DNA from 3 places in the Sinorhizobium sp. BJ1 genome. Region 1 is predicted to be linked to each of the others. Evidence: riboswitches for the same ligand, from Rfam matches in the RefSeq annotation. Region 1 holds a riboswitch; each other region holds the start of a gene.
What was found. Region 1 has a riboswitch for cobalamin ahead of CO676_RS07445 (CbtB-domain containing protein). Riboswitches for the same ligand answer to the same signal wherever they lie in the genome.
Positions count from the first base shown of each region.

Region 2: it holds a riboswitch for cobalamin, as region 1 does, so the genes downstream of both, metE (5-methyltetrahydropteroyltriglutamate--homocysteine S-methyltransferase) here and CO676_RS07445 (CbtB-domain containing protein) in region 1, are expected to answer to the same signal.
Region 3: it holds a riboswitch for cobalamin, as region 1 does, so the genes downstream of both, CO676_RS05490 (aromatic ring-hydroxylating dioxygenase subunit alpha) here and CO676_RS07445 (CbtB-domain containing protein) in region 1, are expected to answer to the same signal.

Region 1 is NZ_NWTH01000004.1:272,496-275,764, reverse strand. It holds gene CO676_RS07460 (cystathionine gamma-synthase family protein) at 1-510, shown strand, start outside; gene CO676_RS07455 (VOC family protein) at 538-888, opposite strand; gene CO676_RS07450 (anthrone oxygenase family protein) at 934-1,410, opposite strand; cobalamin riboswitch at 1,623-1,895, shown strand; gene CO676_RS07445 (CbtB-domain containing protein) at 1,935-2,111, shown strand; gene CO676_RS07440 (CbtA family protein) at 2,278-3,066, shown strand; gene CO676_RS07435 (ferric iron reductase) at 3,138-3,269, opposite strand, start outside.
Region 2 is NZ_NWTH01000031.1:52,075-55,343, reverse strand. It holds gene metE (5-methyltetrahydropteroyltriglutamate--homocysteine S-methyltransferase) at 1-1,435, opposite strand, end outside; cobalamin riboswitch at 1,540-1,751, opposite strand; gene CO676_RS27970 (DMT family transporter) at 1,934-2,857, opposite strand; gene CO676_RS27965 (gamma-glutamyl-gamma-aminobutyrate hydrolase family protein) at 2,854-3,269, opposite strand, start outside.
Region 3 is NZ_NWTH01000003.1:431,589-434,857, reverse strand. It holds gene CO676_RS05505 (L-threonylcarbamoyladenylate synthase) at 1-640, opposite strand, end outside; gene CO676_RS05500 (DUF6656 family protein) at 720-1,319, opposite strand; cobalamin riboswitch at 1,627-1,829, shown strand; gene CO676_RS05490 (aromatic ring-hydroxylating dioxygenase subunit alpha) at 1,933-3,177, shown strand; gene CO676_RS05485 (hybrid-cluster NAD(P)-dependent oxidoreductase) at 3,180-3,269, shown strand, end outside.

The DNA of each region.
Region 1 (3,269 bases):
GCGCTCATCAAACAGGTGAAGGCGCTTCGCGGCTCGATCGGCACGCAGCTCGACCCGCATTCCTGCTGGATGCTCGGTCGGTCGCTCGAAACGCTGTCGGTCCGGATGGAGAAGGCGAACGACAACGCCCGGATCGTCGCCGAGTTCCTGCGCGACCACCCGAAGGTCGAAGGGATCCACTATCTGCCCTTCCACGACGAAGCCTCGCCGGTCGGCCGCGTCTTTGCCGCGCAGTGCACCGGCGCCGGCTCGACCTTCTCCTTCGACATCGCCGGCGGCCAGGAGGCAGCCTTCCGTTTCTTGAACGCCCTGCAGATCTTCAAGCTCGCCGTCAGCCTCGGCGGCACGGAATCGCTCGCCAGCCACCCGGCTGCCATGACTCACTCGGGCGTGCCGATCGAGGTGCGGCGCCGGATCGGCGTGCTCGAATCCACCATCCGCCTGTCGATCGGCATCGAGCATCCGGACGATCTCGTCGCCGACGTCGCCAACGCACTGACGACCGTCTGATCGGTTGCGCCGGGGTTCGTGCCCCGCTCAATGCGACAGGATGTTGACTATGTTGCCGAACGGATCGCGCAGGAAGAAGCGCCGCACGCCCCAGGGCTCGTCGGTGATATCGTAGACGATCTCTGCACCGGCAGCCTTCGCACGCCCATAGACTTCGTCCACGTCATCCACCTCGATCGAGAGCGCCGGCACCGGCGTTCCCGATCCGCCTTCGGTGGCGAAGCTCACCTGCGGCATGGATGAACTGCCCTTGGCTGCGAAGGTGACGAGCCAGCCGTGATCCATAACGATCTCGAGGTCGAGCAGGTCCGCATAAAAGCGGTGCGCCGATGTGGGATCGGACACCTGAAGATTGGGCACGATGCGTCGGACAGTCATGTTTTCCTCCCGAATCTCATGCGGTCCAGTGTTTGACGCTGCGCTTCAGCTTCGGGCGTAGCCGAGCACAAGGAGCGCCAGCGCCCCGATCGAGGCGATTGTGCGGACGTGGTTCCACCAGACCCAATCCGTTAGATAACGCTGCTGCCAGATTTCGACCGCAGCCTCACCGCGGGCCGCTGCGAGTGCGTCGTTCAAGGGGACGTTGAAGACGATCGTCACCATCAGCGTGCCGACGATATAGGCAAGCCCCCCCGCTGCCAGCAGATAGCTCCCCTCCCCGCCCCAGACAAAGGCGGCAACGATGAGCGCGAGGCCAATAAGTGCCGTTCCCATGAAGGCCGTAAGAAACAGCGGATTCTGGATGACCACGTTGATGGCGTTCATCGCAGCGATACCCTCTTCGGGCGGCAGCCGCGAAAGCGCCTGCATGACGCAGACGGAAAAGACGAAGAAGAGCCCAGCCATCAGGCCAGAGCCGACGACGGCAGCGAAGGCCAGTGCGGGAACAAAGGCAATCATCACGCGACACTCCAGACATTGGTTGCGGTTGGTTTCGCGGCCATAGCCGACGATCACCCCGGCTTGAACCTGAGCAAGTCAAGGAAGGAATAACCGACTGACGCATCACAGTCATCAGGGGTTGTCCCGTACCACGTGCCTGCACCGCAAGCTCGCAAAACCCTCTCGTACTTTCCGCTGTGGCTCGATTGACATCGTCGGCGTCCCCACCTAATCATCGATGATCGGTTGGTTCCCGGAATGCGAACGCGTTTCGGGAGTAAACGGGAACGTGACGGGTGGACCCAAGCTGGGCATCTCAATCACGGCCGACCCCGCGACTGTAGAGCAGCGTGAATTTGCTATTCCGGAGCGATCCGGAAGAAGCCACTGGGTAAAACCGCGAGAGGGCGGTTCGAACTGGGAAGGTGAGGCAAATCCCTGGTGCCTAATCTGGGCATCTGACGCTGCGAGCCAGGAAACCTGCCAAGCGATGCGGGCATAGTGCCCAAGGGGAATATCCCATTGCCATCACGGAGGTTGTCATGGCTACGTCTACTGTTTCGAGCATTCCGCTTTCCCTCAGCGACCGACTGACCGCGGGTATCATTGCCCTCATGATCGGTGGCTTCCTGGTCTTCGGTGCCGGCCTGGCGAATTCGGCCGTGCTGCATGACACGGCCCACGACACGCGTCATTCCTACGGCTTCCCCTGCCACTAAGCGAAGCTATGGAACGCTGGCCGCGTTCCAGATCGAACGAAGCAACAACCGACACGCCGGTGCTCGGAGCGTCGTGCCGCTGGCACGCGCCGGCAAGCGCCGGTTTGCGTCCATGGAGCGGGGCCGGCTGCCGCAGGGCGACCGCGCCCGCCGAGGAAAAACGACAATGATCGTCAAGACACTTCTGGCCGCGATTGTGGCCGGGCTGGTAGCCGGCGTCTTCATGACCGGCGCCCAGGAATTGCGCGTCACGCCGCTCATCCTGCATGCGGAAGAATTCGAAGGCGAAGTGCCAGCCGCCCCCGGACAGCCAGCCGGTGAGCAGCCGGCGGCCACGGATCATCAGCAGCATTCGTTGCTGAACGGCGCCCCGTCGTTGGGCGACATGCTTGCCGCGCTTTCCCCGGTCACGCCCGCCTATGCCCATGAGGGCGAAGAACACGAGGAAGGCGGCATCATGTTCGGCATGAGCCGCTTTTCCGGCACGCTTGCCGCCAATCTGGTCACCGGTGCAGGCTTCTCGCTGCTGCTTGCCGGCATCAGCCTGGTGGTCGGCTATCCGATCACGCTTGCCAACGGCGCGCTCTGGGGCGCCTTCGGCTGGCTGGCGGTGCACCTGCTGCCCGCAGTCGGCTTGCCACCGGAACTGCCGGGCTTTCCGGCCGCCGAGCTTGGCGACCGTCAGGCATGGTGGGTGGCGACGATACTGCTCTCCGCCGCCGGCCTTTACCTGTTGGCACTCCGGCACGGAATCGTCGCCAAGCTGGGGGGTCTCGTCCTTGTCGCTGCTCCCCACCTCTATGGCGCGCCGCAGCCGCTCGACATCTCCAGCAACGTGCCGGCCGTGCTCGGCGCCGAGTTCGCCGTCGCCGCGCTTGCGACGACGCTCGCCTTCTGGCTCGTGCTTGGCATCGTCTCCGGTTTCATCAACGACCGGTTTCTCCGGGTGAACTAGCCCACATGCGTCCGTTCGCCGCTTGTCTCTTCTCCCCGCATGCGGGGAGAAGGCCAGGGGTGTGGCTCACGTCACACTTCGTTGGCGAGCAAATGGGCCCGTAGCCGATCTCGTCGAAGTTCAGGCTCCAGCAGCACACAGGTGTCGCAGTAGCTGCCGCCATCGGCACGATAGAAGAGGCAGCAGCCGCCGCGTATCCGGTA
Region 2 (3,269 bases), on a different contig from region 1:
AGGCACGGTAGTCGATATACGAGAGTTCACCACGCTGATGCGCTGCACGGGCAGCCCTGACCTCGGCGGTCTGCGGGAAGGATCCGATCGTGGTCGTCGGCAAGGGCGGCAGGGACAGATGGCGGGCCTGAACATCTTTCCGCGCTGCGAATGGGCTTACCCGCTTTGCCATCTCCGGCGTCAAAGACTTCAACCGCCCCTCGACCAGTGGATCATGCGCCTCGCGGGATGCCCGGCGAGCGGCAACGGCCAGAACCGACGCCCCGATCCGCGTTTCGACCGCGTCCCGGTTGCCTGAGAGCGCCTGTTTCAGCACTGCCAGTTCCTCGAGTTTCTCGGTCGCGAAGCTGAGCGACGCCCTGAGTTCGAGATCGAGCGCCGTCTCGTCGGCAAGGTCGTAGGGCAGATGCAGCAGGCTGCAGGAGGGTGCGAGTTGCAGCCTGTCCGCTGCCCGCTGCTCGACCAGGGGGGCCAGGTCGCGAAGAACGGCATCCAGGTCGGCACGCCAGATGTTGCGGCCGTCGAGCACGCCGAGCGAGAGGGTGAGATGCGGTGGCGCATCCGCCACGATCCTCTTCAGTTCTTCAGGGATCCTGATGCCGTCGATATGCAAACCATCCACTGGCAGTGCGAGGGCAGCCGCAAGATTGTCGGCGTAGGCGCCATAGTAACTTGCCACCATGATTGAAAGGTCCGGAACAGCTAGGGCGACAGCCGAGAACGCCCGCGTCAGGCAATCCCGCTCCTTGTCGGTCAGGTCGAGAGCCAGGCACGGCTCGTCGATCTGCACCCAGTCCGCACCGGCCTCATGAAGCTCCGCCAGGATCTGGCGGTAGATCGGGAGCAGCCGGTCGAGGAGGTCGAGCGGGTCCGAACCGTCGCGCGCCTTGCCGAGCTTGAGGAAGGTCACCGGACCGAGGGCCACGGGCCGCGTGTGAATGCCGATCTCCTTGGCTTCGAGGAACGCGTCGAGTGGTCTGTTGCGGGTGAGCGAGAAGCACTGCCCCGCCTGAAATTCCGGGACCAAGTAGTGGTAGTTCGTGTCGAACCATTTCGTCATCTCAAGTGCCGGACGGCCAGCGTCGTGCGGGTTTATGCAGCCGCAATCGGCCTGCTTGCCGCCCCTCTCGCCTCGCGCGAGCGCGAAGTAGGTGTCGGGCGCAACCGGTCCATCCGTCCAGCCGTAGCCTTCCGGAATGGCGCCGACCATCACCGCGTGGTCGAGAACATGATCGTAAAGCGAAAAGTCGTTCGAAGGGATCACGTCGATCCCGTGTTCCTGCTGCAGTTTCCAGTGCCGTTGGCGCAGCTCGCACGCTGCCGCCAGGAGCGCCGTTTCATCGCTCTTGCCTGCCCAATAGGTTTCGAGCGCGAATTTCAGTTCGCGTTTCCTGCCGATCCTGGGAAAGCCGAGGTTTGCCGTCTTGATGCTCATTTCCTTGTACCCCGAAGGTTATGGGCAAGGCATGGGCACGACGCATCGGCGAGACGGTCAAAAGCGCGCCGTTCGCAAAAGCGGCACACCGGGACACCCCGCCCGTGGACGTTATCTATCGCGGCAGGTCTCCTGACTTGCGGGTCATCACCGCCATCCGTCTTCCCGAGGCGTCTTCCTCAGTGACATGCTGGATGACAGTTCTCCGCCTACAGTTGCGGGGGCAGTCCCGGCATGGGTGCAACACGCACCGTCACCGGATTCCCTCTTAGCTCCGGACCAGACGATCCGCAGAACCACGATACCGCAACAATGGCAGCACGAGAGAGATTGGTCAATGACATAAAGACATTGTTATGTCATTATGCCGCTTGTTCTGTCCATATCTGCACGGCAGATCTAACCCCCCATTCAACTCACGACCAGAATATTCCTGTTTGTTCTTTCAGTTGGCCGTTTTCGCAGCGACATCCGCACCGGGCCAATAAGCATGGTGACCTACTCCCCTTCGCCAATTGGATGTACTTGCATGGAGACGGCACGGCGCTCAGGCATGGATGTGATCAACGCACCGACGATGATAGCCAGTGCAGCAGACATTCCTGAACTTGTCAGCCATTCGCCGAAGAATACGGCTGCGAAGAGCGCGGAAAAGAATGGCTCGCTCGATTCGATGACCTGCGTCTTGTAAGCCTCGATACACTGAAGAGCGAGAATTGTGCAGTAGAATCCACAAAATGATGGGATAACCCCCAGCGATAGCAAACTTGGTAGCGCGTTTACTGACGGGACTTGTGCGCCACTCCAAGCATAAGGAACAGCGAGCATTACAAAGCCATAAGCCAGGAACCACCAAAAATTCTCTAGGGATGAGCGGAGCTTAAAGAACTTCCATGCGAAGATAAAGCTGGCGTAACCTAGCCCCGCGATAAGGGCGAGGATGACGCCGGCAATGCTTCCAATCACCAGGCCGTCACCAGCAATCAGGAAGCTGCCTCCAAGAAAGACCATGGTCATAGCGAACGCCTTGCGCGTCGTTACCCTTTCCTTCAGGATGAGGATGTCGAGCGCGATTGCACCAAGGCCGCCAGCGAACACAAGGATGGCAACCAATGGGATCGGCGCATAAGCGAAAGCTCGGGTTTCGAAATGATAAAGCGTGAAGATGCCAAGCGCGGAGCAAACGGCGATCTTCCACGACCCCGTGAATTCGGAGCCTACTCTGGCCAAGCCCGCAGGCCTCAAAAGGATGACGATTGACAGCAGCGAAAGCGCGATGCCGCAACGCCAGAATGCGACCGCGGTGTGGTCGAGGCCTTCATTGAAGGCGGACCGAGAAAGCACCCCCACGGTCCCATTCGACAGAGCTGCTAAAAGGGCAAAAACGGCTCCAAGGATTGGCGAAAGATATTTATTCTTCATGGCTGTAACTTTGTTGCTATCATGTGCGAGCAGCAGGCCTCGCCGAATGCACGGAAGATTTCGACGCTGAGCGGATCCTCAGCGTGAAACCATTCAGGATGCCATTGCACAGCGGCGGCAAACGTTGGCGCGTCCTTTACAGATACGGCTTCGATGACGCCGTCCACGCATCGCGCATCAACAGCAAGGCCATCGGCCAATCGCGCGATTCCCTGCCGATGCAGGGTGTTGACCAGGACTGGATCCTTATGCGACCGGCGGATGCACTGGGCGATATGGCCGTGGCCTTCAGCTAGAATTGCATGCGAGGGGGCATATTGAAGGTCACGCGGGAGAGAGAGGTCTTCCGAATGAGAGATTCGACGTTCACCTTCCGAGATGTTGCTGGAGAGGGTGCCGCCCAGTGCGACAT
Region 3 (3,269 bases), on a different contig from region 1:
GTCGTTCGACGGGAAGGCCGGTCAACGCCTCGATCTCGGCCGCGTCGAGACCACCCGGCCGAAGCAGCCGGAGGCTGCCGTCCTCGACCTTGATGATCGTCGATTCGAGGCCGATCTCTGCAGGACCCGCATCCAGGATCAGTTTCAGCTTCGGCCCGAGGTCGACCTCAACATGCGTTGCGCTGGTCGGACTGATCCTGCCCGACGTATTGGCGCTCGGGGCCGCCAGCGGCCGGCCAAAGTGTCCAATCACCCGCCGGGAGAAACCCTCGGGCATGCGGATACCGAGCGTGTCGAGCCCGGCGGAGGCCAGCGCATGCACGCCGCTTTCGGGTCGCTGCGGCAGGATCAGCGTCAGAGGTCCGGGCCAGAAGGCTTCCGCGAGGCGCCGGGAGATTTGATCGAACGCCACATGCGCTTCGGCCATTGCCATGTCGGAGACATGGCAGATCAGCGGATTGAAGCGCGGCCGGCCCTTCATCTCGTAGATGCGGCTGATCGCATCGGCATTGGTCGCATCCGCAGCAAGCCCGTAGACGGTTTCCGTCGGGATCGCGACCGGTTCGCCTTCTGAAAGCACGGCGCAGGCCTTTTCGATCGCTCGATCCGGTTCGTTGCGCGTATCGATGATTTCGGCCATGGCGGTTCCGATCCTTTCCGTCGCTTCCTTAACGGAGGAGGAGGGAAAACAGAACGACTTTCTTCGCCGACGGGCGGGATCAGAGGCTCCGAATAACCCGCCGCAAAGCCTCGTCGCGTGCGCCGAGCATCAGGACGTTCTTGAGCGCCACTTTCGGGTCCTGCGTCCGGAAGATCAGCCCATTGCCGCGAACGTTGCGATTGATGGCCATTTGCCCAAGTTCGGAGTCCGGCGCGATGGCGACGGCGAAATACATGCGTGAATAGCTGGTTTGTATCCGTTCGAAGAAATGCGTCTCGTCCCCGAGGTCGGAGAAGAAGTTGGCGAAGTAGAAAGCCCAGGTGATTTCGCGCGATTGGTTGAGCTTCGCCTTAGCGGCTGTCACATGGCAATAGCCGAGGTGGGGGCTATCGGCGAGCGTCCGGTGGAAGATCATCTTCGGGAACTGGATGAAGGCGTGAAAGCCGTTGATCCGCTTGTGAGTCGTCTCTCCCGCCGCCTGCAATTTCTGGCCGGTTCTCTCGGCCACCTCTTCATGGGTCATGTAGCGGCGCTGCTCGGGCATCCACGGGCGGCGCCGGTCAATGCGGCCGGTGCGCAGGAACTCCGTGTGGCCCGCCGTTTTCGGCGTCGGCGCCTGCGCTTTGCCGGAGGCGTCGTAGTATCTGAGCTTTGCCATCGACCTCTGTGTCACCTAATCCGTCAAACGGATTGATCCGTCAGTGAACGCTAAATCACTATGGTTAACAGAGTATTTCGGGCGCCACACTGGCTGCTCCGCATCGCCTGTATGTCGCAAAATGGCCAGTTGTCTTCGCGGCGGGGATGGCGCGGTTAAGAAAAGCTTCAGCTGCTGAAATAGACATCTATCATCTTGTTTATTATAGAAAATGTGACGGACGTCTCCATGCGGCCGCGCGAAAATCTCTGTCGTCTTTCCGGAATGGAATGTCGCACACCGGCAATTGCCGAGCCGGGCTGCGCGCTTAGATTGGGATGCTCAAGGTGCCGCCTCTAAGAGGGGGCGGAGAATTGGGAAGCCGGTCAAATCCCGGCGCTGCCCCCGCAACGGTGGTGGAGTGAAAGCCACGGCAGAGAGCCACTGGACAGGTCGTCCGGGAAGGTGCCGGGCTGGTCCTTCGGGGACGACTCCAGAGCCCGGAAACCAGCCTTGGAGCGAAACGACCGTAACAGGTTGCGGCGGGCAGCCGGATCGGAGCTATGGCGTACGGCAAATCACCGGCGCGGTTCCTGTCCTGCCTGTCCGAAACAGGGCTAACGAGGACATGGGCATGGACACTCAGAATGAAATGCTGCGCAAGCTGAAGACCCGCCGCGAGGGCTACAGCCTCGACCGGGCCTTCTACATCGACCCGGACTATTACCGACAGGACCTGGAGCATATCTGGTACAAGGACTGGCTCTTCGTCGGCCACGACTGCGAAATCCCGCGGCCTGGCAACTATTTCACCCTGCAGGTCGGCGACTATCCGATTGTCATCGTGCGCGATCGCCAGGGGGCAGTGCGGGCGCTGCATAATTCCTGTCGCCACCGCGGCTCGCGCGTTTGCACGCAGCACAAGGGCTCCTCGGCCAAGCTGGTTTGTCCCTATCATCAATGGACCTACGAACTGGACGGCAGGCTTCTCTTCGCCCGGCAGATGCCGGAGGATTTCGATCCCGCCCAGCACAGTCTGAAGCCGGTGCATTGTGAAACGGTCGGCGGCTATATCTTCGTCAGTCTCGCCGAGCAGCCGATGGATTTCCAGCCGTTCCGCGACACGGTCGCCGGCTATCTCGCACCGCATCGCCTCGGCGAAACCAAGGTCGCCTATGAGAGCACCATCGTCGAGAAGGGCAACTGGAAGCTCGTCTGGGAAAACAATCGCGAGTGCTACCATTGCGCCGCCAATCACCCGGAACTCTGCCGCACCTATCCGGAGGCTCCGACAGTGACCGGCGTCCAGGGCGCCATGGACGACCCCGAAATCGGTGCCCATTGGGAAAGATGCGAAGCGGCGGGACTGCCGAGCGCCTTCAGGATCGGACCGACCGGCCAGTTCCGCATGACGAGAATGCCGCTGATCAACAGGGCCGAGAGCTATACGATGTCCGGCGAGAAGGCCGTCCGCAAAGAGCTTTCCGCCGGCGTCAGCGCCAAGGGCATCGGCACGCTGCTTCTCTTCCACTATCCGACGACCTGGAACCACATCCTCGGAGACCACGCGATCACCTTCCGCGTGCTGCCGCTCGGGCCGGAACTGACGCAGGTAACCACCAAATGGCTCGTCAACAAGGATGCGGTCGAGGGGGTCGACTATACGCTCGAGGACCTCACCCATGTCTGGACGGAGACCAACGATCAGGACCGGCAGATCGTCGAGGAAAACGCTTTCGGCATCCGCTCGCCGGCCTATGAGCCGGGTCCCTATTCGGCCGAACACGAGGGCGGCGTGATGCAGTTCGTCGACTGGTACTCGCGCTTCATGGTGGATCGCCTCCAGGGCAAGTCCTCTCCTTTGTCGCGGGTGGCCTGACCATGGAAATGGCCCGTTCCTTTCATCATTTCGACGAGCTTCATCCCTGGATCGACCGCCAGCACCTGCTTGAATGCACCTCCGTGGTCGCC